4 regions of the Glutamicibacter mishrai genome follow, and region 1 is predicted to be linked to each of the others. Evidence: riboswitches for the same ligand, from Rfam matches in the RefSeq annotation. Region 1 holds a riboswitch; each other region holds the start of a gene.

The links. Region 1 has a riboswitch for S-adenosylmethionine ahead of D3791_RS09740 (methionine ABC transporter ATP-binding protein). Riboswitches for the same ligand answer to the same signal wherever they lie in the genome.
Region 2: linked by a shared signal. The riboswitch ahead of D3791_RS08090 (flavin reductase family protein) and the one ahead of D3791_RS09740 (methionine ABC transporter ATP-binding protein) in region 1 are both predicted to bind S-adenosylmethionine.
Region 3: linked by a shared signal. The riboswitch ahead of D3791_RS06455 (hypothetical protein) and the one ahead of D3791_RS09740 (methionine ABC transporter ATP-binding protein) in region 1 are both predicted to bind S-adenosylmethionine.
Region 4: linked by a shared signal. The riboswitch ahead of D3791_RS07405 (acyl-CoA dehydrogenase family protein) and the one ahead of D3791_RS09740 (methionine ABC transporter ATP-binding protein) in region 1 are both predicted to bind S-adenosylmethionine.

What each region holds. Positions count from the first base shown of each region.
Region 1 is NZ_CP032549.1:2,059,102-2,064,486, forward strand. It holds gene ggt (gamma-glutamyltransferase) at 47-1,870, opposite strand; gene D3791_RS09735 (SDR family oxidoreductase) at 2,089-2,952, opposite strand; SAM riboswitch class I at 3,238-3,327, shown strand; gene D3791_RS09740 (methionine ABC transporter ATP-binding protein) at 3,413-4,219, shown strand; gene D3791_RS09745 (methionine ABC transporter permease) at 4,236-4,952, shown strand; gene D3791_RS09750 (MetQ/NlpA family ABC transporter substrate-binding protein) at 4,996-5,385, shown strand, end outside.
Region 2 is NZ_CP032549.1:1,712,461-1,717,845, reverse strand. It holds gene D3791_RS08110 (hypothetical protein) at 1-191, opposite strand, end outside; gene D3791_RS08105 (dihydrofolate reductase family protein) at 298-882, opposite strand; gene D3791_RS08100 (PaaI family thioesterase) at 929-1,345, opposite strand; gene D3791_RS08095 (AMP-binding protein) at 1,363-2,970, opposite strand; SAM riboswitch class IV at 3,346-3,463, shown strand; gene D3791_RS08090 (flavin reductase family protein) at 3,561-4,061, shown strand; gene dnaB (replicative DNA helicase) at 4,718-5,385, shown strand, end outside.
Region 3 is NZ_CP032549.1:1,362,360-1,367,744, reverse strand. It holds gene D3791_RS06480 (hypothetical protein) at 1-186, shown strand, start outside; gene D3791_RS06475 (DUF421 domain-containing protein) at 266-721, opposite strand; gene D3791_RS06470 (hypothetical protein) at 721-1,257, opposite strand; gene D3791_RS06465 (4a-hydroxytetrahydrobiopterin dehydratase) at 1,440-2,090, shown strand; gene D3791_RS06460 (MFS transporter) at 2,253-3,044, shown strand; SAM riboswitch class IV at 3,123-3,235, shown strand; gene D3791_RS06455 (hypothetical protein) at 3,290-3,871, shown strand; gene D3791_RS06450 (ABC transporter ATP-binding protein) at 4,129-5,385, shown strand, end outside.
Region 4 is NZ_CP032549.1:1,560,499-1,565,883, forward strand. It holds gene D3791_RS07395 (hypothetical protein) at 1-286, shown strand, start outside; gene D3791_RS07400 (acyl-CoA dehydrogenase family protein) at 342-1,571, opposite strand; gene D3791_RS07405 (acyl-CoA dehydrogenase family protein) at 1,598-2,824, opposite strand; SAM riboswitch class I at 2,876-2,966, opposite strand; gene D3791_RS07410 (LLM class flavin-dependent oxidoreductase) at 3,094-4,530, opposite strand; gene D3791_RS07415 (ABC transporter permease) at 4,530-5,385, opposite strand, start outside.

The DNA of each region.
Region 1 (5,385 bases):
TCCGTCCACCCTCATGGGTGGACGGAGCCGGCGTTGTCTTGAGGGCTTACTTGGCGGGAGCCACCACCATGGCGGAGCCTCCGCCGCGGCGTACCGGTTCGGCCGCTGCGGTCAGCGTTCCATCGGCATTGATCTCCACGGCTTCCACCGCGCCGATCTCTGCCTGCGGGGTGAAGGAATCCCCGGCCGGGGTGAGCTTATGGCCGAAAGCTTCCAATGCTGAGCCGTACTGGGTGATGAATTCCGGCTCCGCGGTCACCGCTGCGGTATTGCGCTGCGAGGCGCGTGGGGCGGCGATTGCCTGGCTGATGTCCATGCCCAGGTCATAGCGGTTGAGCAGGGTCTGCAGCACCGTGGTGATAATCGTGGAGCCACCCGGGGAGCCAATAGCCAGCACCGGCTCGCCATCACGCAGCACGATGGTCGGCGCCATGGAAGAACGCGGGCGCTTGCCTGGCTCGATGCGGTTGGGATCCTCTGGATCATAGACGGTGGAGAAGTCCGTAAGCTCGTTATTCAGAAGGAAGCCTCGGCCCGGGACCACCATGCCCGAGCCGCCGGTCTGCTCGATGGTCAGCGTGTAGGACACCACGTTGCCCCAACGGTCCACGACCGACAGGTGGGTGGTGGACATGTTCTCGGTATCCTGCTCCACGGCAGGCTCGGTGGTTGCCGCCGGGCACTGGCCATCAAAATTCTCGATATCACCCGGTGCCACCGGCTTGGTTGCCGCCTGCTCCGGGTTCAGCGCGCAGGCGCGGTCATCACCAAAGAGCTTGCTGGTCAGCGTCTTGGTCGGCACGTCGACGAATGCAGGATCACCGACGTACTTGCCGCGGTCAGCGTAGGCCAGCGCAGTGGCCTCGAAGTAGTGGTGCAAGGCGTCGGCCGGCTCCATCGAGGACAGGTCATAGTTGCCCAGGATGTTCAGCGATTCACCCATGGTGGTGCCACCGCTGGACGATGGAGCCATGCCGAAGACATCCAATCCTCGGTAATCCACCGAGGTCGGCTTCTGCTCAGCCACCTCGTAGTTCGCAAGGTCATCGGTGCTGACAAAGCCTGCCGGAACCGGCAGCTTGGTGTCTTCGACCTTGGGCGGGGCCTGGACCGTCTGGGAAATTTCAGCGGCCAGATCTCCCTGGTAGAACGCCTTGGGGCCTTCCTTGGCCAGCAATCGGTAGGTGTCGGCCAGTTCGGGATTCTTGAAGATGGCTCCGACCTGCGGTGCATCTCCATCGGGGAGGAACAAATCGCTGGTCGAGGCGAATGCTTCGAAGCGTTCCTTGTTATCCAGTGTCTGTTCGCGGAAGGTCTCATCAACCACAAATCCACGCGAAGCGACCTGGGTTGCCGGGCGCAGAACCTGCTTCAGGCTTTGCGATCCCCAGTTATCCAGGGCCCGCTGCCAGGTGGCGACGGTGCCGGGAACGCCTACAGCAGCTCCGCTGGTTACCAGTTCCGGAGTGAAGTTGTAGGGTTCGCCGGTGCTCGGGTCGATAAAGGCATCGTGCGGAGTGGAAGCCGGTGCGGTTTCGCGTCCGTCAATGGTGTTGACCTTGCCGGTGGCCGCGTCGTAGTACATGAAGTATCCGCCGCCGCCGATACCGGCACTGTAGGGTTCGGTCACGCCCAGCGCCGCTGCTGTGGCGACCGCGGCATCCACCGCGTTGCCTCCCTTGCGCAGGACTTCGATGCCTGCGGCTGAAGCTTCCGGATCGACCGAAGAAACCGCTCCGCCGGTACCAGTGGCGGTCGGGGTCTTCTCGGTCTGGCGTGGCTCGGCGCTCGCCGGAATCGCGCTGAAGGCGCCCAATCCCAGACAGAGGATTGCGGCACCAGCCAGTGCGCGCACACTTGATCGTTGCATACTTTGATCTCCTGAAAAGGTGGGGATGAAGGTATGCGTGAATTTACGTGAGACGTTCGACTCCGCGATGAAGTGACACGCGCCATCTTCTCCGGTTCGTTGTATTTCCGTCCATGTGGAAGAAATAAGTTTGGATATGACATTAAACAGCGGAGGCAATCAGCGGACGGGTCATCGTCCTGGCTGATTGACTCCGCTGCACAAGAACTTATGTTGTCCTAGCGTGCGAGGGCATCCTTGATGGCTTTGCCAAGGGAAGTCGGAGCGCGGCCGATGAGCTTGGCCAGATCCCCGGAAGACACTTCCAAGCCCCCTTCGCGAACTCGCAGATCCGTATCCACCAGGATGTCAGCGAAAAACTCGGGAACACCCGACTCGGTGTAGATCGCCACCAGCTGCTGCGGATCCATGTCCTGGTAAGCGACATCCTGCCCTGCGGCCGCACCGACGGCGCCGGCCAGCTGGCTGAGGGTGAAGGGCTTGTCCCCGCCCAATTCGTAGATCTTCCCTGCTTCGTCGGATTCCGAGAGCAACACGGCGGCCGCCGCCTCCGCGTAGTCCGCGCGGGTCGCGGCGCTGATCTTGCCGTCGCCGGCTGCTCCGAGGATAACCCCGCTATTGAGGTAGCCGAGCAGCTGATCGGTGTAGTTTTCCGTGTACCAGCCGTTGCGCAAGAGGACGTAGTCGATGCCGGAAGCGGCCAGCACATGCTCGGTGGCGATATGTTCCTGTGCAAGCTTCATATTTCCGGTGAGCGCATTGGCGATGGAGGTGTAGGCAATGAGCTTGACGTTGACGCGCTGGGCCGCGGTGATGACGTTCTCATGCTGGACGGCTCGCTGCCCGACTTCGCTGCCTGAAATCAGCAGCAGCTTGTCCACGCCCTCCAGTGCGGTGACCAAGGAGGCTTCCACATTGTAGTCAGCCACGCGCGTCTGAAGACCCTTGCCTGCCAGCGGTTCAAGCTTCTGCGCAGAACGGCCAATGGCTACCAGCTGTGCTGGGTCGGCCCCGCGTTCGAGCAGTGCGTCGATGACCAGCTGGCCCAGTTGTCCGGTGGCGCCGGCAATTGCGATCTTCATAATGTCCTCTCGATTGATCTGCAATCCAATACAACCATCGTGTCCACTGCAGAATTCCCCATTCAACTTTGGCGGGACATTCAAAACCACACCGGTGCAAAGCTCAAGGCTTTCCGTCTTAAAAGGAGTTACTGGCGAAATATGTCGGATTGCTACGCCGATTATTGCGCGATTTCCACGAGTACCGAGTCCAAGCATGACTTGATGACGCAGATTTACGTAACGTTTGCCGGCCCGCAGCCACGGGCGACAGACTTGAATTGTCCGGGAGGTACAACCGGACACACACCATCCAGAGCGACTGAGAGATCTGGCTCAACGACGTCGCAGCAACCACCCGAAAGGGAGCGGTGCTACAGCCAGGACCGATGGAGTACTTTCACTTCGCGATTTGAATATCTGCGCACCGCAGATGATTTTTTCGCGAAGTACGCTCCGCATAACCAAGCATCAAGGAGCGATGATGATTCGTCTTGAGAACGTAACCACCACCTTCGGCAAAGGCCAGGAGCAATTCACCGCCGTCAAGGATGTCTCACTCGATATCCAGGCCGGCAGCATCCACGGCATCATCGGATTCTCCGGTGCCGGCAAGTCAACGCTCCTGCGCAATATCAACCTGCTGCAGCGCCCTACTTCGGGCCAGGTGTTTGTTGACGGCGTTGAGCTCACCGGGCTCAGCGAAGGCGATCTGCGCAAACAGCGCCATGACATCGGAATGATCTTCCAGCACTTTAATCTGCTCAATAACCGCACCGCGCAGCAGAACGTCGAGCTGAACCTGAAGTTCGCCGGGGTGCCCAAGAAGGAACGCCGCGAACGCGCACTGGAGGCGCTGTCCATCGTGGACCTTGCCGACAAGGCCAGCGCCTACCCGGGCCAGCTCTCCGGCGGACAGAAGCAGCGCATCTCCATCGCCCGCGCCCTGGTGACCGAGCCCAAGGTGCTGTTGTGCGATGAACCAACCAGCGCCGTGGACCCGCGAACCACCACCTCGGTGCTGCAGTACCTCAGCGACATCAACGCCAGCCTCGGCATCACCACCGTGATCGTCACCCACGAGATGAACGTCATCAAGGCCATCGCCGACAAGGTCTCGGTCATGGAAGACGGAGCGGTCGTTGAGGAATTCGCGCTGAGCTCGCTGAAAGAACCAAGCTTTGAACCGATTACGCCCATTGGCCGCTACCTGATCAGCGATGAAATCACGCTGAACCGCCAGCCCAAGCAGGCGGATAACCTCGCTGCCAACGTAGCCCGCGTATAGAGAACCTGGATTACCAATGAACTTCACTTCAGTAGTGCTAGCCACGAGCAACGGCAGCGCAGCAGCTTTCAGCTTTGACCGGATTGCCGAATTGGCCCCGGAAATCTGGGTGGCCATGGCGCAGACCTTCGCGATGCTGCTGGTGGCCATCCCCATCGCCATCCTCCTGGGAACCCCGCTGGGCATTTGGCTCTATTCAATGTCTCCCAATGGGCTGCGTCCGCGTCCAAAGCTGCACCGGGTAGTTGACGGCTTGGTAAATACCATCCGTTCCTTCCCGTTCTTGATCCTGCTGATTGCCATCATTCCGTTCACCCGATTCGTCGTGGGAACCACCATCGGCACCGCGGCGGTCATCGTGCCGCTGACCATCAACGCGATCCCGTACTTCGCCCGCTTCGTGGAACAGAACATCAGCCAGCTGGGCAACGGAGTTGTTGAAGCCGCCCAGGCCATGGGCGCTACCCGCGGACAGATCATCCGCGAGGTGCTGCTGGTCGAAGCCAAGCCGGCATTGCTCTCATCCATCACCATCATGACCGTCAGCTTCATTTCCTACTCGGCCATGGCCGGACTGGTCGGTGGCGGCGGAATCGGCGACTTCGCCATCCGCTATGGCTACTACCGCTACGAAACCGGAGTCATGCTGCTGGCCATCGTTCTGATGATCCTGCTGGTCCATGCAGTCCAATTCTTCGGAACCCGGCTCTCGCGCGCCGCTGACAAGCGCTAATCCCTGAACCTACTCAACTCGCAATTCATCAAAGGACAACATCATGGCACTATCGCGCCGCAACTTCTTGACCTTCACCGCAGGCTCCGCCGCGGTCCTCGCCTTGACCTCATGCGGCCTGATGGGCGGCCAGGCAGCCGGCTCGGGCGACAAGACCATCAAGGTCATCGTCACCGAATCGGCACCTTCCCAGGAACCAACCAAGATCGCCCAGAAGCTCCTGGCTGAGAAGGGCTGGACCCTCGAAGCCACCTATGTCACCGATATCGTGCAGCCGAACCACGTGGTCTCCAACGGCGAATACGACGCCAACTTCTTCCAGCACGGCGCCTACCTTGAGCAGTTCAAGAAGGACCAGAACGTCGATGTGGAGCCGGCCTTCTACATGTACAGCTCGCCGGCCGGCGTGTACTCCAAGAAGTACGACGACATC
Region 2 (5,385 bases), 350 kb from region 1:
TCCACGGTGAGGTCCTTGAGCCGGCTCTCGGTCGGTGTTGCGCTTGCTGAGCTGGACGGAGCCGTCGAGCTGGAGCTTGAGGGCTTGGCAGAATCCGTCTGGTCCGCCGTTGGGGCGACTGCCGAGCAGCCAGACAGTGCCAGGGCTGCGATGAGGGCGAAAATGACTGGAAAATTCTTCGGATTCTTCATTGCTGGCCTCGCCTACGCGCGTTCGAGTCTGATCACCTACGAACTTATAACCAATTGGTGCATAAATAGGCGCAATGAAGCATTATTACAGGGACATTTTCAGGGTTCAGGCAGCCCGATGAAGCGTTGGACGGTATGTCAGTTCCTGGATGCTGCCATCCAGAAGGCGTGAATCCACCAGTTCAAGGTCATAGTCATCCACCCCGGCAAGGACCGGGTCGCTGCCGCTGCGGCCGGTGAGAACGGGGAAGATGGTCATCTGGATGAAATCCACCAACCCGGCCTCCAGCAGGGAGTGATTCATCGCCAGGCTGCCGTGCGAACGCAGGGGCAAGGTGGAGTTGTTTTTCAGCCGCAGCACCACCTCTACCGCGTCCTCGCGCTCCAAGGTGGCATCCGGCCAGTTCAACGGCTCCTGGAGGGTCGTGGAGATGACGGTGGCCGGCTGCCGATGAAGGGCCACGCCCCAGGGATCCTCGACTTCGGGATTCTGCTCTACCTCTTCCCAGAACTGGGCGAACAGGCGGAAGGTGTTGGCTCCGAACACCACATGGCAGGGCGAGCCGTAAAGCTCCAGACGCCGGGCCAGCAGTTCCGGGCCCTGCTTGCCCCAGTAGCCGCCCCTATCGCCGCCGGCACTGCCGAAGCCATCCAGGCTGCTGAACACGTCAAAGGTATAGGTGGAACTCATGGCGAGCCTCCCGAAGCTGATCCGCTAGGTGCCACCTAGAATACGCTCAGGCCTGCGGCATATCCACGTTCTGGGTTCGCAATTGCCCGCGTGAGAGCTCTTTGCCGCTGGCCTCGTCGGTGATGACAACTTCCCACAACTGCTGGGTCCGGCCCTGGAACAGCGCCTTGGCCACCACCTGAACGCGCGCCCCGGTGGAAGGGCGCAAGAAATCGGTGGCATTGTGCACGCCGACGGCAAACTGGTTGCGTTCCGCCACCGCGAAACTGGCGCCGACACTGCCGGCGCTTTCAATCATCGAGGCGTACACCCCGCCATGGACTACGCCCCACGGGGTGTGGTGGTCCTCGTTCAAGTCGGCATGTCCGTGCACGGACGTGGCGGTGATGTCGTCAAAGACCAATCCGATGCTCTCGGTGAAGCGGCTGGTCTTATCGGGGATTCGAGGTTCGGGCGAATTCATGGGTGACTCCAAAAGTGTTAGGCGCTGGGCTGCTGCTCAATAGCCTGGGCTCTTAATACATTCTTTTGCACTTTACCCGTAGAAGTCCTCGGCAGATCCTGCGGGAAGATGATGGTGCGCGGGACCTTGTAGCCGGCCAGCTTTTCACGGGCGAAGCTGATCAGCGTCTGGGCATCAAGACTCGAGCCGCTGGCGCGAATCACGTAGGCCACCGGGCGCTCGCCCCACTTCTCATCGGCCACGCCGACCACGGCCAGATCCAGCACCTCGGGGTGCGAGGCCAGGGCCTGCTCCACCTCGATGGTGGAGATGTTCTCGCCGCCGGAAATGATGATGTCCTTGGCGCGGTCACGGACCTGGATATAGCCGTCAGGGTGCATTACGCCCAGGTCGCCGGTGTGGAACCAGCCGCCGCGGAAGGCTTCCGAGGTGGCGGCATCATCGCGGTAGTAGCCGATCATCACCATATTGCCGCGCAGTACGATCTCGCCCATGGTGGATCCGTCCGCGGGAACATCGACCATGTTCTCATCGACAATGCGGGCTGATTCGCCGGTGATCATGCCAACGCCCTGGCGGGCGAGCTTCGCGGCCCGGGCAGGAGGGTCCAGCTCATTCCATTCATCCTGGTATTCGCAAACCGTATAGGGGCCGTAGACCTCGGTCAGGCCGTAGACGTGGACCACCTCGATGCCCAGTTTCTGGAGCTTGGAGATGATGGCAGGGGACGGCGGGGCACCGGCCGTGGTGATCCGCAGCGGGGCATCGAGCTGATGAGCGCGGGAGGAATCGGCGATGATCGAGCAGACGGTGGGTGCGCCGCACAGATGGGTTGTATCCAGCTGCTCAATGGCATCCCAGACTGCATCTTCACGGACCGCGCGCAGGCACAGGTGGGTGCCACCAGCGGCTGTGACGGCCCATGGGGTGCACCAGCCGTTGCAATGGAACATCGGCAGCGTCCAGAGGTATCGGGTGGCCGCGGTGAAGCCCTGATGGTGGGCTTCGCCTAGCGAGTTCAGGTAGCTGCCTCGATGCGAGTAAAGCACGCCCTTGGGTTTTCCGGTGGTGCCCGAGGTGTAGTTCAAGGTGATCGGTGCGCGTTCGTCAGCGATCGCGTACCCAAGCCGTTCATCCGAGGCGGCGGACAGCAATTGCTGGAGCGTGCCGTCTACTGCAACGTCGGGGCGTGGCCCGGTGAACTGGTCATCGGTGATTTCAATCAGGGCCTGGAGCGTGGGATTGTCCCGGCGCAGGTTCTCGGTGTTCTCCAGCAGTTCGGTGTCTGCGAACAGCAGCTTGGCTTCGGAATGATCCATGATGTACTGCAACTCGTGGGCTGATAGCCGCGTATTCAAGGCGATGAGCACCCCGCCGGCCAACGGAACCGCGTAGTGGGCCATGAGCATTTCCGGAGTGTTCGGTGCCAAAACGGCCACTCGATCCCCGGGCTCGATGCGTGAGGCGAGGACTTGGGCGAAACGCTGGACGTGCGTTTCAAGTTCCCGGTAGGTATAGCTGCGCGTCCCATGGACGACGGCAGTCTTCCCTGGATAAACCTCTGCGGAGCGTTCAAGAAAGCGCAACGGGGTTAGCTCGGAATGGTTGGCCTGGGTATCTACCATGGAGGCATCCTTCACTCATCATCTCTGGCAACGGTGACAGGCAGTACGGGTGTGACCCGGAACACTGCGACTTCCATCGTTGCATGAACCTCAGCGTCAAAGTAAGAAACTTGGTTTCATTACGGTAGACGGCTCGGTAAAAACGGTGAAGGTGCAAAAGGCGATGAACTCCAACGCTTGCCATAAGTTAATGCGTTACGACGAAGATCACATATTTTTGGGTCGTCGCGGCAGCGATCAGAGGCTGTTTTGACGAATAAAAGACTGTTTTACTCCCTCGAATCAACGTAGTAGTCGAATATTTTGTTGAATATTGCGATTTGCGAAGTGAATTGTTTGACGGTGATTCGTCATGAGCCATATCGTTTTAAACAGAATCAAGAGCATCAGCTAAAAGCCCTGGCTTGCTGATCGGCAACCCTCTCAACGGTAGTGGGGTGCTCCAGGTGAGGATTCGGTTCTGCTCCAAATGGCGTCAGAACAAGTACCGCGCACGGCGTGAAGCCTCAGTGATAAGCAAGTTTGGAAGCATCCGAACCGACAAGTCCACTGGGTCTGACGCGGTGGGCAAGACCCGAAGGAATCGAGCCATGTCATTGAATCGTGAACTTGACCCGCTAACCCTACGTAAGGTTTTCGCTCAGCATCCCTCTGGAGTGGCCGCTCTGTGCGCAGAGGTGGATGGAGTAAAAACCGGCATCGTTGCCTCCTCATTCACCGTCGGCGTTTCACTGGAGCCGGCACTTGTTATGTTTGCGGTCCAGAAGTCTTCCAATACCTGGCCTAAGCTGCGCGGTGCCAGCCATATCGGAGTCTCAGTGCTCAGCGACCAGAATGGCGGAGTCTGCGCGCAGATTGCTTCGAAAAACGGTGATCGATTCCGCGGCGTCGATACGGTGACCTCCGATCAGGGTGCCTTGTTCATCGAGGAGTCCACACTTTGGCTGGAAACGTCTATTTACAACGAGGTTGAGGCAGGGGACCACTGGGTTGTGCTCTTGGAGGTGCATGGGCATCACACATCGCAGCACTCGCCGCAGATCTTCCATGACTCTCGATTTCATTCAATCCCAGTTCCTGAACTCGTCTAACACTTCCAAGTAGTAGCCTCATCGAGGCCTGTTGTGGATCACCGAGGTGATCCACAACAGGCCTCGATGCATTTCTTGATGTGTTGAATGCGAAGTAATAGTTATCCACGGTGTGGACAGGCGGGCCACTGTGAAAATGTGGACTACCGTTAGACTGGCGCTGGATATTTCCTCATTTATTGAGATGACTAAGGGTTTTGCGTACCCATCTATATCCACATAGTTATCCACATGGCTGTGGGCGCAGTGTGCAGAACTGTGTGAAAAGCGCAAGAAACCCTGAATTCCGGGCGTTTTTGGCTGTTGATAACTATTCTCGATATAGCGATAGATTCAATAAAATCTCTTTCTGTCCACAGTTGTGAAAAGATGAAAGACCTAGTCAAAAGCTATTACTGTCGGGTACTTGACATTAATCCACAGGGTTCTCCCCAGTTAGTGAACAGGCTAGTCCACAGGTGAGGGTATGTTATGCACAGGAGCTGTGGATAATGGGGTTTACGTGGGTAAATATCAGCCCTACTGTTGGCCTTGGGACAGAAATATCCACAGACGTTAATCATTGAACTGTCGGTCTCAACTGACAGGATGGAACGTTGCCATCGGGCAAGGATGAATTTTCCCAGTGGGGTCAATAGGGGATGGAAGTGTCTGTAATGAGTGCTGAGCCGGTATACGAAGGACGAGAGTCCGACGCTGGGCGCAAGCCGCCACAGGATGTCGAGGCAGAGATGTCCGTGCTCGGCGGCATGATGCTATCCAAGGACGCCATCGCTGACGTTGTTGAAGCGCTTCGCGGAACCGACTTCTATCGCCCGGCCCACGAATCCATCTACGAGGCAATCATCGATTTGTACGGTCGAGGCGAGCCAGCCGACGCCGTGACCGTAGCTGACTTGCTGACCAAACGCGGTGAAATTTCCCGCGTAGGCGGAGCCGCTTACCTCCACAATCTCATTCAGCAGGTGCCCACCGCAGCCAACGCCGGCTACTATGCAGAAATCGTGCGCGAGCGCGCCGTTCTGCGCCGCCTGGTTGATGCCGGTACCCGTATCGTCCAGATGGGCTACTCGCCTGACGGCGAAGTCGACGCCATCGTCAACGAAGCCCAGGCCGAGGTCTACAAAGTCGCCGAAAACCGCAGCAGTGAAGATTATGTCCGTCTCTCGGACATCATCGAAGGCACTGTCGACGAAATCGAAAATGCTGCCAATGCCGGTGACGGCATTACCGGTGTGCCGACCGGATTCTACGAATTCGACGAACTGACCCAGGGCCTGAAGGGCGGGCAGATGATTATCATCGCAGCCCGTCCTGCAGTCGG
Region 3 (5,385 bases), 700 kb from region 1:
CTGGCCGAAAGCGACGATGACCCGCTGTTGCTGAATCCCGAAACCACGCTGGTCGAACCGCTGGACGGGGAACGCGCTGTCGATGACACGCAGCTCGATGGCCTCGAAGAGTTCGAGGACCCCGGGCTGGACGCGGAGCGCAGCGCCAACCTGCCCGATCAGCGCGAGACCCCGGAAGAGCAGTAGCGGACCGAGCGCACAAAGCGAGCGGTGCCAACCTATCTGGTTGGCACCGCCCGCTTTCCCGCATTTCCGGCAACTGCGCTCAGGATCGGGACTGGGCTTCCTGGGTGAAGAAGGAAATCTTGCCGCTGGCTTCCAATATGGCCAGCCGGATGCTGCTGTAGTTCTCGATGCCTGCTTGGCGGGCCAGCATGCTCAACTCATCCAGGCCAATGCGCTCAGCATGCAGCGCCTTGCGGTCAAGCACCCCGTCGCGCACCAGCACAATGGGCCTGCCCTGCATCAGCTTGCCCAGCTTGGGCCATCGCATATTTGCATAGTTCAGGATCGCTGCGAGCACGATCATGGTGAAGGCCGCCAGCAAGCTGCCGACCAGCGAACGGTCTTCCATGGTGATGCCTTGCTGCACCAAATCGCCCAGCACCACGAAGAGCACCAGCTCGAATGAACTGAGCTCGCCGAGTGTGGACCGTCCCGCGGCGCGGGTGGCCAGCCATAGGATGATGAACGCGACGGCAGCGCGGATGACGATATCCATCAGGGGATCCTCCAGGTTCTGATCTCTAGTTCCGTTGTATTGCCCTTCACCTCGATGCCCAGCACCCCGCCGGTGCTCGGGGACCACTGATCCGAGGCGCGGCCGGTGAGCGTGGCGACCATTTGCCTGGACCCGGGCACCGGGGCCACCTCGAATTGGATGGTGCCACCTGCGCCGCTTGCTACGGACTCGGGTTCGGGAAAGGCCGAGAAGTCCTCGAAGAGCATCAGGTAGTCCTCGTTCAGCTCCAGGGTGATGGTCTCGGGCAACGGCTCGGCAGCGGTGATTTCAATCCTCAGCTCGATTTCATTTCCGGCTCTGATCACGGTGGGGAGCTGCACTTCGGCCGTGAAGCCGTCGCCGTCGTTCACCACGGTCTTCTCCTGGGCGAACAGGCCGAGCAAGGCAGCCACGACGATGACCGCAACCGCCAGGAGCGCGGCACGGCGCAGCCGCCGGCGCTTGCGATTGCTATGCGCAGATTTGATGTCATCCAACGTCGAATCATTGATCTCGGCTTGGAAGATGTTCAGCATGGAATTCAGGCCTCCTTGCGCTTTGCCATCGAGGCTAGGCCGTCCCGCCCGCGTACGGGCAGGTAGCGCATCAGTTCACAGGAGACATCCAGATCTGGCACTGATGGAAACCTGTGCCTTCAGGAAATCTCCTTGAGGTGAAGCGGCACCGGTGCCATCGTGTTTTCAAGGAGGAGATACGCATGGGCAGCAACGACATTCTCAGTGACCAGCAGATCAGCGACTATCTGGAGGACCTGCCGCATTGGCGGGAAATCCCCGGCGGCATAGCCGCCGTTTTCCAGACCAAAACAGCGGCATCCGCCATCGAGCTCTTCAGCGATATCGCCGGAGCCGCCGAAATGGACAACCACCACCCGGACGTGGACTGGCGCTACAACCGCGTCTTCGTCACCACTACTTCCCATGACGCCGGAGGGCGGGTGACCACCCGGGATATCGCCCTGGCACGCAGGATCTCCGAACAGGCCCGGGCACTTGGCGCCACTTCCCGCCCGGGATTGATCCGCACGGTGGAAATCGGCATCGATACAGCCGACCGGCAGCAGGTCGCCGCGCAGTGGGCCGCCGGCCTGGGATACAAGCAGCAAGAAGACGGCAGCCTGGCCGACCCGAACCACCGGTTGCCTGCCATCTGGTTCCAGAAAACAGAAGACCCCAACCCGAACCGGCTGCACCTGGATGTGTGGGTCCCTTTCTCCGAAAGCCAGCCGGTGCTCGAAGCGCTGGGCAGCGAAAGCACCGAGCTCGATAGCCAGTACGCCCCCAGCTTCACCGTGGCGACGGATCGGCAGGGCAACAGGTTCTGCATCTGCACCGAGCAGGACCGCTAGCGGCGCCGGCGCTCGCCGAAGTTGCTGAATATTGCATTCAACCGGTTGCTGGACTGCCTGTCCAGCCGGGGGATAGATTGAAATCACCGAAGCCAGCTGAGCCATGTCGGCTAACCGCAGCTAAGCGCGAAGCAAGGGAACCCAGTAGACGGAACCGCGCTCGTGGAGATCTTCGTGGTCACCGGGCTGCTGTTCTTGCAGATCGAGGTGCGCAGCCGCAATCCGTTCGTGAACCTGAAGGTGTTCTCCGTCGGCACCTTCACCGGCGCCAAGCTGTCCAACTTCCTGCTCAATGGCGCCGCTGGCACGCTGATTGTCTCGCGGGGCCTGGTCCAGGTGGCGGCCGGGATGTCCTCGCTGCAGCCCGGCCTGCTGACTCTGGGCTATCTGGTGGCCATCCGTGCCACCACCCGCGTGGGGGAGAAGCTGCTGCAGCGCTTCGGGCCGAAGAAGCCGCTGCTCTGGGGGTCGATGATCACCGGTCTGCGCATCCTGATGTGCACGATGACCTTCCTGTATATCGACCAGTGCATCGTGCTCTCGGTTATCGGCTTTACGTTGTTCGGCATCGGTCTGGGTTTCCATGCCACGCCGTCCACCGACGCGGCGTTGTCCAATGTCTCCGACGGCGAGGTGGGCTCCGCGTCCGGCATCCACAAGGTGGCTTCGTCGCTGGGCAACGCCATCGGCGCGGCCATCTCCGCGGCCATCTCCGCGGCCCTGTACGTGGCTGGACGGGCCATGGATCCGGCAATGATCCAGTCCTGGGGCCTGTTCATTGGCCGCCAGGACAATGTGGCGTCGCGCTTCGGCGGCGCCATCGGCCTGCTGTTCAACGTGCTGATGGTGGTCATCGCCATCGCGTCGATCATCGTCACCGTGCCGCCGGAAAAGAAGAAGGACAGCGGGAAGTCCCAGCACGACGAGGTGGCACCTCCGCCAATCAGAGACTGATCGAATCGCTTGTCTTGGGCCGGTGCTGCGCACCGGCCCAAGACAAGCTGTCGGTGGTGCCCAGTACTATTGAAGCAAGCTCACAGAATCGCGGCGCTAAGTACCTGGCTGGCCGGGTGGCAACCCTCCTCATCGAGCGGGGTGCCCCAGGGGAAGATCCGGTCCGGGAAGCCATCCCGGGCAAGTCGATCGGCTGTGCTGATCCTTCGGGATGCCGCGCCGCCTGGAACGAAGGCGAGGATGCCGTGGGCGCCATTCATGAATACACGACAGGGAATCCGCAGGGAACCGACAGCGAGCGGAAGTGGCACAGCGTGCTGCTGGACGATCCTTTCCATGCAGGATCGCGCACCCTCCAATCAGGAGGATTCCTGGCCTTCGAAGCCGAGAAGCAACGTGGTGGACTACCGGGGTTGAACCTGCCCCATGTCCACGAATATGTGGCCCGCTGGATTGCCTCCGGGTTCACCCCGGAACTGCATTGGGCAGCCAGCGCGGGGCTTAAAGCCGCGCTGGGGCATGCCCGCGAGCTCTGCAGAAATTTTGAGGGCCTAGATCGCCTGGAGCAACGGCTGGAACTGCTCGGGATCAAAGCCAAGAATCCGCAGCCGGGCCAGAGATGTCTGCGGGTGACCGGCAGGACCCGGACACTGGCCGAAGCAACATGGAAGAACGGGCGCGGCCTGAGCACATCGTGCAGCTGGTGCCCGAGGCCTGGACCGGCTTCCCGCGGCTGCTGTGCTTCGAACGCCCGTCCGTGGCCTTGTCCGAGTACATCCGAGGGAACTACGCCTGCGAGGTTTCCGGTAGCGTTCAGGCGTAAATGAGCGTAGATTTCCGGCGGATGAAAGTCCGCCGGAAATCTCGGCTCTTTGCGCTATTTCCATAACCTATGATTAACGCCACCATCCCCGGAATTCTGCCGTTAATCGAGCGTTAATCACTGGTTGGCAAATATCAATCGGAAGGATGATACTAAGTGTCCAAGCGGAGCGCTAGACTGGCATTCGCTCTTCAATCACCGCGCCCTTAATCCGAAGTGGCCTGGTGCCGGAGAGCCTGATGCCAGCGAGGATTTTTCCACATGCTTCTCAAGCTCATCTTGAAACACTCCAAGCCTTATACAGGCTGGATCATTGCCGTTATCATTTTGCAGTTGGCCACCACCATGGCCACTCTTTATCTCCCCAGCCTCAACGCCAAAATCATTGACGTCGGCGTGGTGAACGCGGACGTCGATTACATTTGGCGCACCGGCGGACTGATGCTCATTGTCGCTCTGGTCCAGGTGGCCACCGCCGTGGCCGCCGTGTACTTCGGAGCCAAAACCGCCATGAGCGTGGGCCGTGACATCCGCCAGTCGGTCTTTGAAAAGGTCTCCACCTTCTCGGCCCAAGACGTGAACAAATTCGGCGCCGCCACCTTGATCACCCGTGGCACCAACGACGTACAGCAAATCCAGATGCTGACCCTGATGGCGTTGAACTTCATGATCAATGCCCCCATCATGTCCATTGGTGGCGTGGTCATGGCCATCCGCGAAGATCCCGGACTGTCGTGGCTGGTCTGGGTCTCCGTGCCAATGGTCCTGATTGTTGTTGGCCTGCTGGTCATCAAGTTGATGCCGCTGTTCCGCGACATGCAGACCCGCATCGATGGAATCAACGGAGTGCTGCGCGAGCAGATCACCGGTATTCGCGTGGTCCGCGCCTTCGTTCGCGAAAACCACGAAACCGAACGCTACGACGATGCCAACCAGAAGCTCACCGATCTGGGCGTGAAGGTCGGCAACCTCTTTGTCCTGATGTTCCCGGCGATCACCATGATCTTGCACCTGTCCACCGCGGCAGTGCTCTGGTTCGGTGGCCACCGCGTGGATAACGGCCAGGTTGAGGTTGGCGCGCTGACCGCCTTCTTGCAGTACCTGTTGCAGATCCTGATGGCCGTCATGATGGGTACCTTCATGGCCATGATGATCCCTCGCGCCATGGTTTCGGCCGACCGCATCTCCGAGGTCCTTGATAGCGAACCGTCCATGCAGGATGCCGCCGACCGCGAGGTCCAGCTGCCAGCACCCGGCACCGTCGAATTCAAGAACGTGACCTTCGGATATCCCGGAGCCGAGGCGCCGGTGCTCTCCGATATCTCCTTCACCGCCAAGCCAGGGCAGACCACCGCCATCATCGGTTCCACCGGTGCCGGCAAGACCACCCTGTTGAACCTGATTCCGCGACTCTACGACGCGACGGAAGGCGAAATCCTCATCGGTGGCCTGCCGCTGAGGGAACTGGGCCGCGAGACGATCTCGCAGAACATTTCTTCCGTGCCGCAGCGTCCGTAC
Region 4 (5,385 bases), 500 kb from region 1:
GGTCAGCGATCGCTTGCGCTCTGCCGGATATCCCGATGTTGAACTGAATGTGGTCAACCGGAGACTGGAAATTTCCAATACAACCCTCGAAGAACTCCGCGATGGCCTATCTGTGGCCATCGCGCAGGAACTATCTGGTGTTGAACAGGAATTCGAACGTGAACGTGTCGCTCGGAACGCGCAATTCCGAAAAGACGTCGATGCGGAAACCAAGCGTGCTGAGGCAGTTCAATTGCTGGCCCAATCCATCACTTTTGATCCTGCCAGAGTTGAAACACTGATCTAAAGACCGCAGGCCCAGCATCCTCCAAAGAATGCTGGGCCTGCAGAATGCGCAGTGGTTACTTCGAGGCTCCGATGGCCCACACGCGCGGCAGTTCGGTGCCGTTGACCGCAAGGTCGCCAATCAAGCGCGCCTTGAACACCCACGGGTTGTGATTGCCAGCGGTACGGGCATTGCGCCAGTGCCGGTCCAGGTTCTTCGAAACACTGGTGGCCGAAGCCGCCAACGCATCAAAGGCGTGGGTAATGGCGTTGAGCACCAATGGGGTGAGCACTACCTGCGCCTGGGCGCTGGCCAGCTCGGCGGCATCGTTGGCTGCTTCGTCTTCTTCCGCCGAAATCTCCCCAGCTTGCAGAGCCAGCGCAGTTTCATAGGCGCCTTCAAGGGCCTGCGACACACGCTCAACGGTTCCGGCCGCCGCAAAAGCCGCCGCCGAAACCTCGCCAATCACCTGCAGCAACTGCGGATCTTCGGCAGCTACATTGGCCGCCGCGTGGCTGAAGGTCCGCTTGCGGGCCTTCAGCTCTGCAGCGAAGTCGCGTTCGGCAGCCTTGGCCGAACCAGCCAGAACTGCCAGCAGCACCTGCTGATAAAACGCGGTCTGGTACTTGAAGCGGGTATCGAAGTCGATCAAGTCCTCTTCGGCCACAATCGCATCGGTGAACGTCGAGGTGCCGGTGCCGGTGGTGCGCTGGCCGAAGCCGTCCCAGTCATCGGCCAGTTCCACGCCAGGCTGGTGGCGGTTGACCGCGGCGATCACGCGCTTGCCGGTATCGGTGCGCTCTGCGTAGGTATCCAGCCAGTCGGCAAAGATGGAACCGGTGGAGTAGTACTTGGTGCCGTTGATCCGGAACCCGCCCTCGCCATCCGGGGTGACCTTGGTGATCACGTCGCCGACCTTCACCGTTCCGACCTCGGTCCAGGAGTTGCCCACCAGCTCGCCGTCCACGAAGCGCGCCAGCCACTTATCCCGACCCGCTCCAGGGGCAGCGATCAGCCGGTCTTCGACAAAGGCGAAGTGGGCGCGCAAAGCCTGGGCGATATTCGAGTCGGCCGCTGCCAAGTCCACGAAGAGCTCAAAGAGCTCCGGCAAGGTAGCGCCCGCGCCGCCGTGGGAAACAGGCACGCGAACCGCGCCGAAACCGGCTGCGGCAAGGTCGGCGATCTGCTGGTAGGGCAGTTCGCCGCTGCGGTCGCGTTCGGCAGCGCCCGCGGCGATCTGTTCAAAGAGCGGCGCGAAGCGGGCTTTGAGCTTGCTCAGCCGATTTCCGGTAGTCAATACAGTCATCTCAGGATCCTGTCCGTAGAAAGTTCTTAGGTGTAAAGCGATAGCGGCTGGGATTCCCCGCGCAGGAAGTAGGCGCCGACTTCGATCTTCTTGTAGTCCACCGGGTCATGCAGGGAGTGGGTGCGCACATTGCGCCAGAACAGATCCAGGCCCACCGAATTGGCGGTGGAGGATGATCCGGTCACTTCGAAAATCCGGTTGGCCACCTCGACCCCAACCTCGGTGGAGACCACTTTGGCTTCTGCGATGTCCACGGCGAGCGCCGCGCGCTCGGGCTGGGTGACATCCCCGCTCTTGGCCAGCAGCGAATCAAATTTGCGGCCGAGCTTCTCGGTCAACGCCGCCACAGCTGCGGTGCGTGCCTTGAGCTCGCCCACGGTGCGCTGGAAGATCAGATCCTGCGAGTAGGTCTCGGCCTGCGAGAACAGCCAGGCGTTCTTGCGGCCAAGCAGAATCTGCTTGCCACGGGCCAAGGCGCCCTGGGCAATGCCCAGATAGAAGTTGGCAAACGCCAGCTGGATGCCCGGGGTCAACAGGGTCGATACTGGTTCTTCGGTGACCTCGCCGAGCAGATCCTGCGCGTCAATACGCACGTTGTGGTACTTCAGAGAGTTCGACGCGCTCAGTCGCTGGCCAAGGTAGTCCCAGTCATCGACGATTTCCAGGCCTTCACGGTCACGTGGAATGACAAAGGCCAGGACCTGGCCTTGGCGTTCACCCTCGGTGACTTCGGCATTGATCACAATCACTTCGCCCACGCCGGAGCCCGTGGAGAAACGCTTGGCGCCGTTGAGCCGGAATCCATCGCCCTCCGGAACCAGGGTCAGCGTCGGGTCGACCGGGTTGACCGAGTCGCCCCAGAGCCAGCCGCCCTCCACGGTGCGCTGCCACCATTCGGCTTGGGTTTCCGGTGCGCCGTAAAAAGCGATGCCCGACTGGTTCACGTAGTGGTAGGCCAGCAGCTGGGAAATAGAGCCATCGGCTGCAGCCAGAATGCGGACCACTTCAAAAGCGGTTTCCCAGTGGGCTCCTGCTCCCCCGAATTGCGCTGGAACCAGCAGGTTCAGCAGGCCTGCCTCGCGAAGCAGCTGGACTTCGGCGAAAGGCTGCGCATTTTTGCGGTCGCGTTCCAGGGCGTCGGCGGCCAGCTGGTCGGCGACTTTCCGGGCTGTCTCGCGCCATTGGGCGAGTTCGGCTTCATCGGCGGTGCCGGTGTATGGTACACGCGGCAGCTGGGTGCTCAGTACGGTCATCTTCGTTCTCCTCATGTTCATGGATTCCGAAGGATGCAGAAAGATTCTGCGAATCCATCGAACCTGGCGTTAGCACTCTCTGCAGGAAGCAGACTTGCTGCGGCGTCGCGGAGCCAGGTCTCTCAGCCGCTCTGGATGGTTTGTCCTACCAGTGAAACATCGAGGCTCACCAGTTGGTAGGCACGACGTCATAGGGCGGAACATCGTCATGGATCGTCATTTTTGCGGCCCTCAAAGCCGCGAAAAACGCCGTCACATTTCCTCATATGTCACTGCGCGCCCAGTACCGCTTCCGGGGTTTGGCTTGCCTTCGTATCGGCCGCCGAGGCCTTGCCCGCATAAGCTCCGCGGTAGGCAGCTGCCGGGTGGTGTTCAGCCACCCTCGTGGTGCCAGGCTCGGTCAGATATTCGCGCAGGGTATTGCCTTCGTACCTTGCCCAGGTCCGCCCGCGCTTGCGCAGCTCCGGGACCACCAGATCGGTGAACTGCTCGAAGGAACCGGGAGTGATGGCATAGGCCAGGTTGATCCCGTCCAGCCCGGACTCATCAACCCAGCGCTCGATTTCATCGGCCACGGTTTCCGCTGAGCCAACGAGCACCGGCCCGATGCCGCCCACTTTGAGGTAGTCGGCAATGGTGTTCGGGGTCCACTTCTGCTGAGGGTTCGCGGTAGTGAAAATCGACACCGCGGAGCGGGCCGCATTGGTTTCCAGGTACTGCAGTTCCTCATCCGGCGCGTACTGGCTCAGGTCCAAGCCCGACCAGCCGCCGTAGAAGGTCATGGCGCCCTCGCGTGAAGCGTAGGACTGGTATTCACGGTAGAGCTTCTCGGCTTGGGCATCGGAGTCGGCCACCACGGTAGTCATCAGCGCGTAGATCTTGGCCGCATCCCGGGGCCTGCCGACCAGTTCGAATTCATCGCGGATCGCGTCGGTCTGTCGACGGGTGACCGCGGTGTTGATCGAGTTCAGGAAGATGCCTTCTGCGTGCTGGGCGCCGAAGCGCCGGCCGCGGGAGGAGGCACCGGCTTGGAAGATCGCCGGGGTGCGCTGGATGGAGGGCTCAGAGAGGTGGATGCCGGGCACGTCGAAGTACTCGCCGTGGTGGTTGATCGGGTGCACCTTGGAAGGGTCGGTGTAGACACCGCGTTCGCGGTCCTTGAGCACCGCGCCTTCCTCCCAGGATCCTTCCCAGAGCTTGTAAACCACGTCCATGAATTCATCGGCGATGTCATAGCGGGCATCGTGATCCAGCTGCCGGGTCATGCCCAGGTTGCGGGCCGCCGACTCCAGGTAGCTGGTCACCACATTCCATCCGATGCGCCCGCGGGTGAGGTGATCCAGCGAGGAGAACTTCCGGGCCAACGCGTAGGGCTGTTCGTAGGTCAGCGCGCTGGTCACCGCGAAGCCGAGATTTTTCGTGGCCGCGGCCATGGCGGAAACCTGCATGAACGGATCATTCAGCGGCACCTGGTCGGCGTCGAGCAGCGCTGGCCCGCTGGAGTTCTGGTACACGTCATAGATGCCCAGCACATCGGCGAGGAACAAAGCGTCGAATCCACCGCGCTCCAGGGTCTTGGCCAGATCAACCCAGTATTCAAGGGTGTTGTACTCATCGGCCCTATTCTGCGGATGCCGCCAGAGCCCCGGGCTTTGATGGCTGACGCAGGTCATGTCAAAGGCGTTCAGGTGGATGCGCTTGCTCATTAGTTGCTTCTTCCCTTTGCGGTGGTGGTCAGTGCTTGGCGCTTTGCCGTGCGCAGTAGCGCGAAAATGCCGGTTGCCGATTGGCCCTTGGACTGCCCGAGCACCACGGCGGCGAGCAGGATCGCCAGCAGCACCAGGCCGCGAGCCAGGTCCTGCCAGAAGAAGGACAGGCCGATCAGGTTCAGCCCGTTATCCAGCAGGCCGAAGATCACCACGCCGATCAGCGTTCCGCCCACGGACACCCGTCCGTAGCGGCTGATGGTTGCCCCGATGAAGACCGCTCCGATGGCATCCATCAGGTAGGCCTGGCCGCTGCCCGGAACATAGCCGTTGGAGCGTGCGGCCAGCACCACTCCGGCGAATCCGGCGATGACCGCGCACAGCAGGTACGCGCTGGCAATCAGCGTATTGATCCGCAGGCCCGAGATCTTCGCCGCGCTGGGCTGTTCGCCGGCCATGGTCAGCTTGCGCCCATAACGGGTGATGCCAAGAAGCAGAGCCACTACCACGGCAATGGATACCGCGTTGATGATGGCGGCATCGATGTCCAGGAAGTAGCCGCGCCCGATCACGGCAAAACCATCGGGCACCAGTGGCGCTGAAAGGTAGATCGGCGCGCCGCCGCTGGTCAGCAGCTGCTGCACGCTGGTGCCGACAAACCAGACACTCAAGGTGGCCAGAAAGGCAGGGATCCGCAGAACCACGATCAACAGCGCATTCACCAGCCCCACGACCAGGGCGAAAAGCAATCCACCGGCCACAGCCACCCACGCACGATACCCGTCGTGGATCAGCCAGGCGCTGGCCAAGGCACCCAAGTCGAGGGCCACGCCAATCGACAGGTCAATGCCGCCG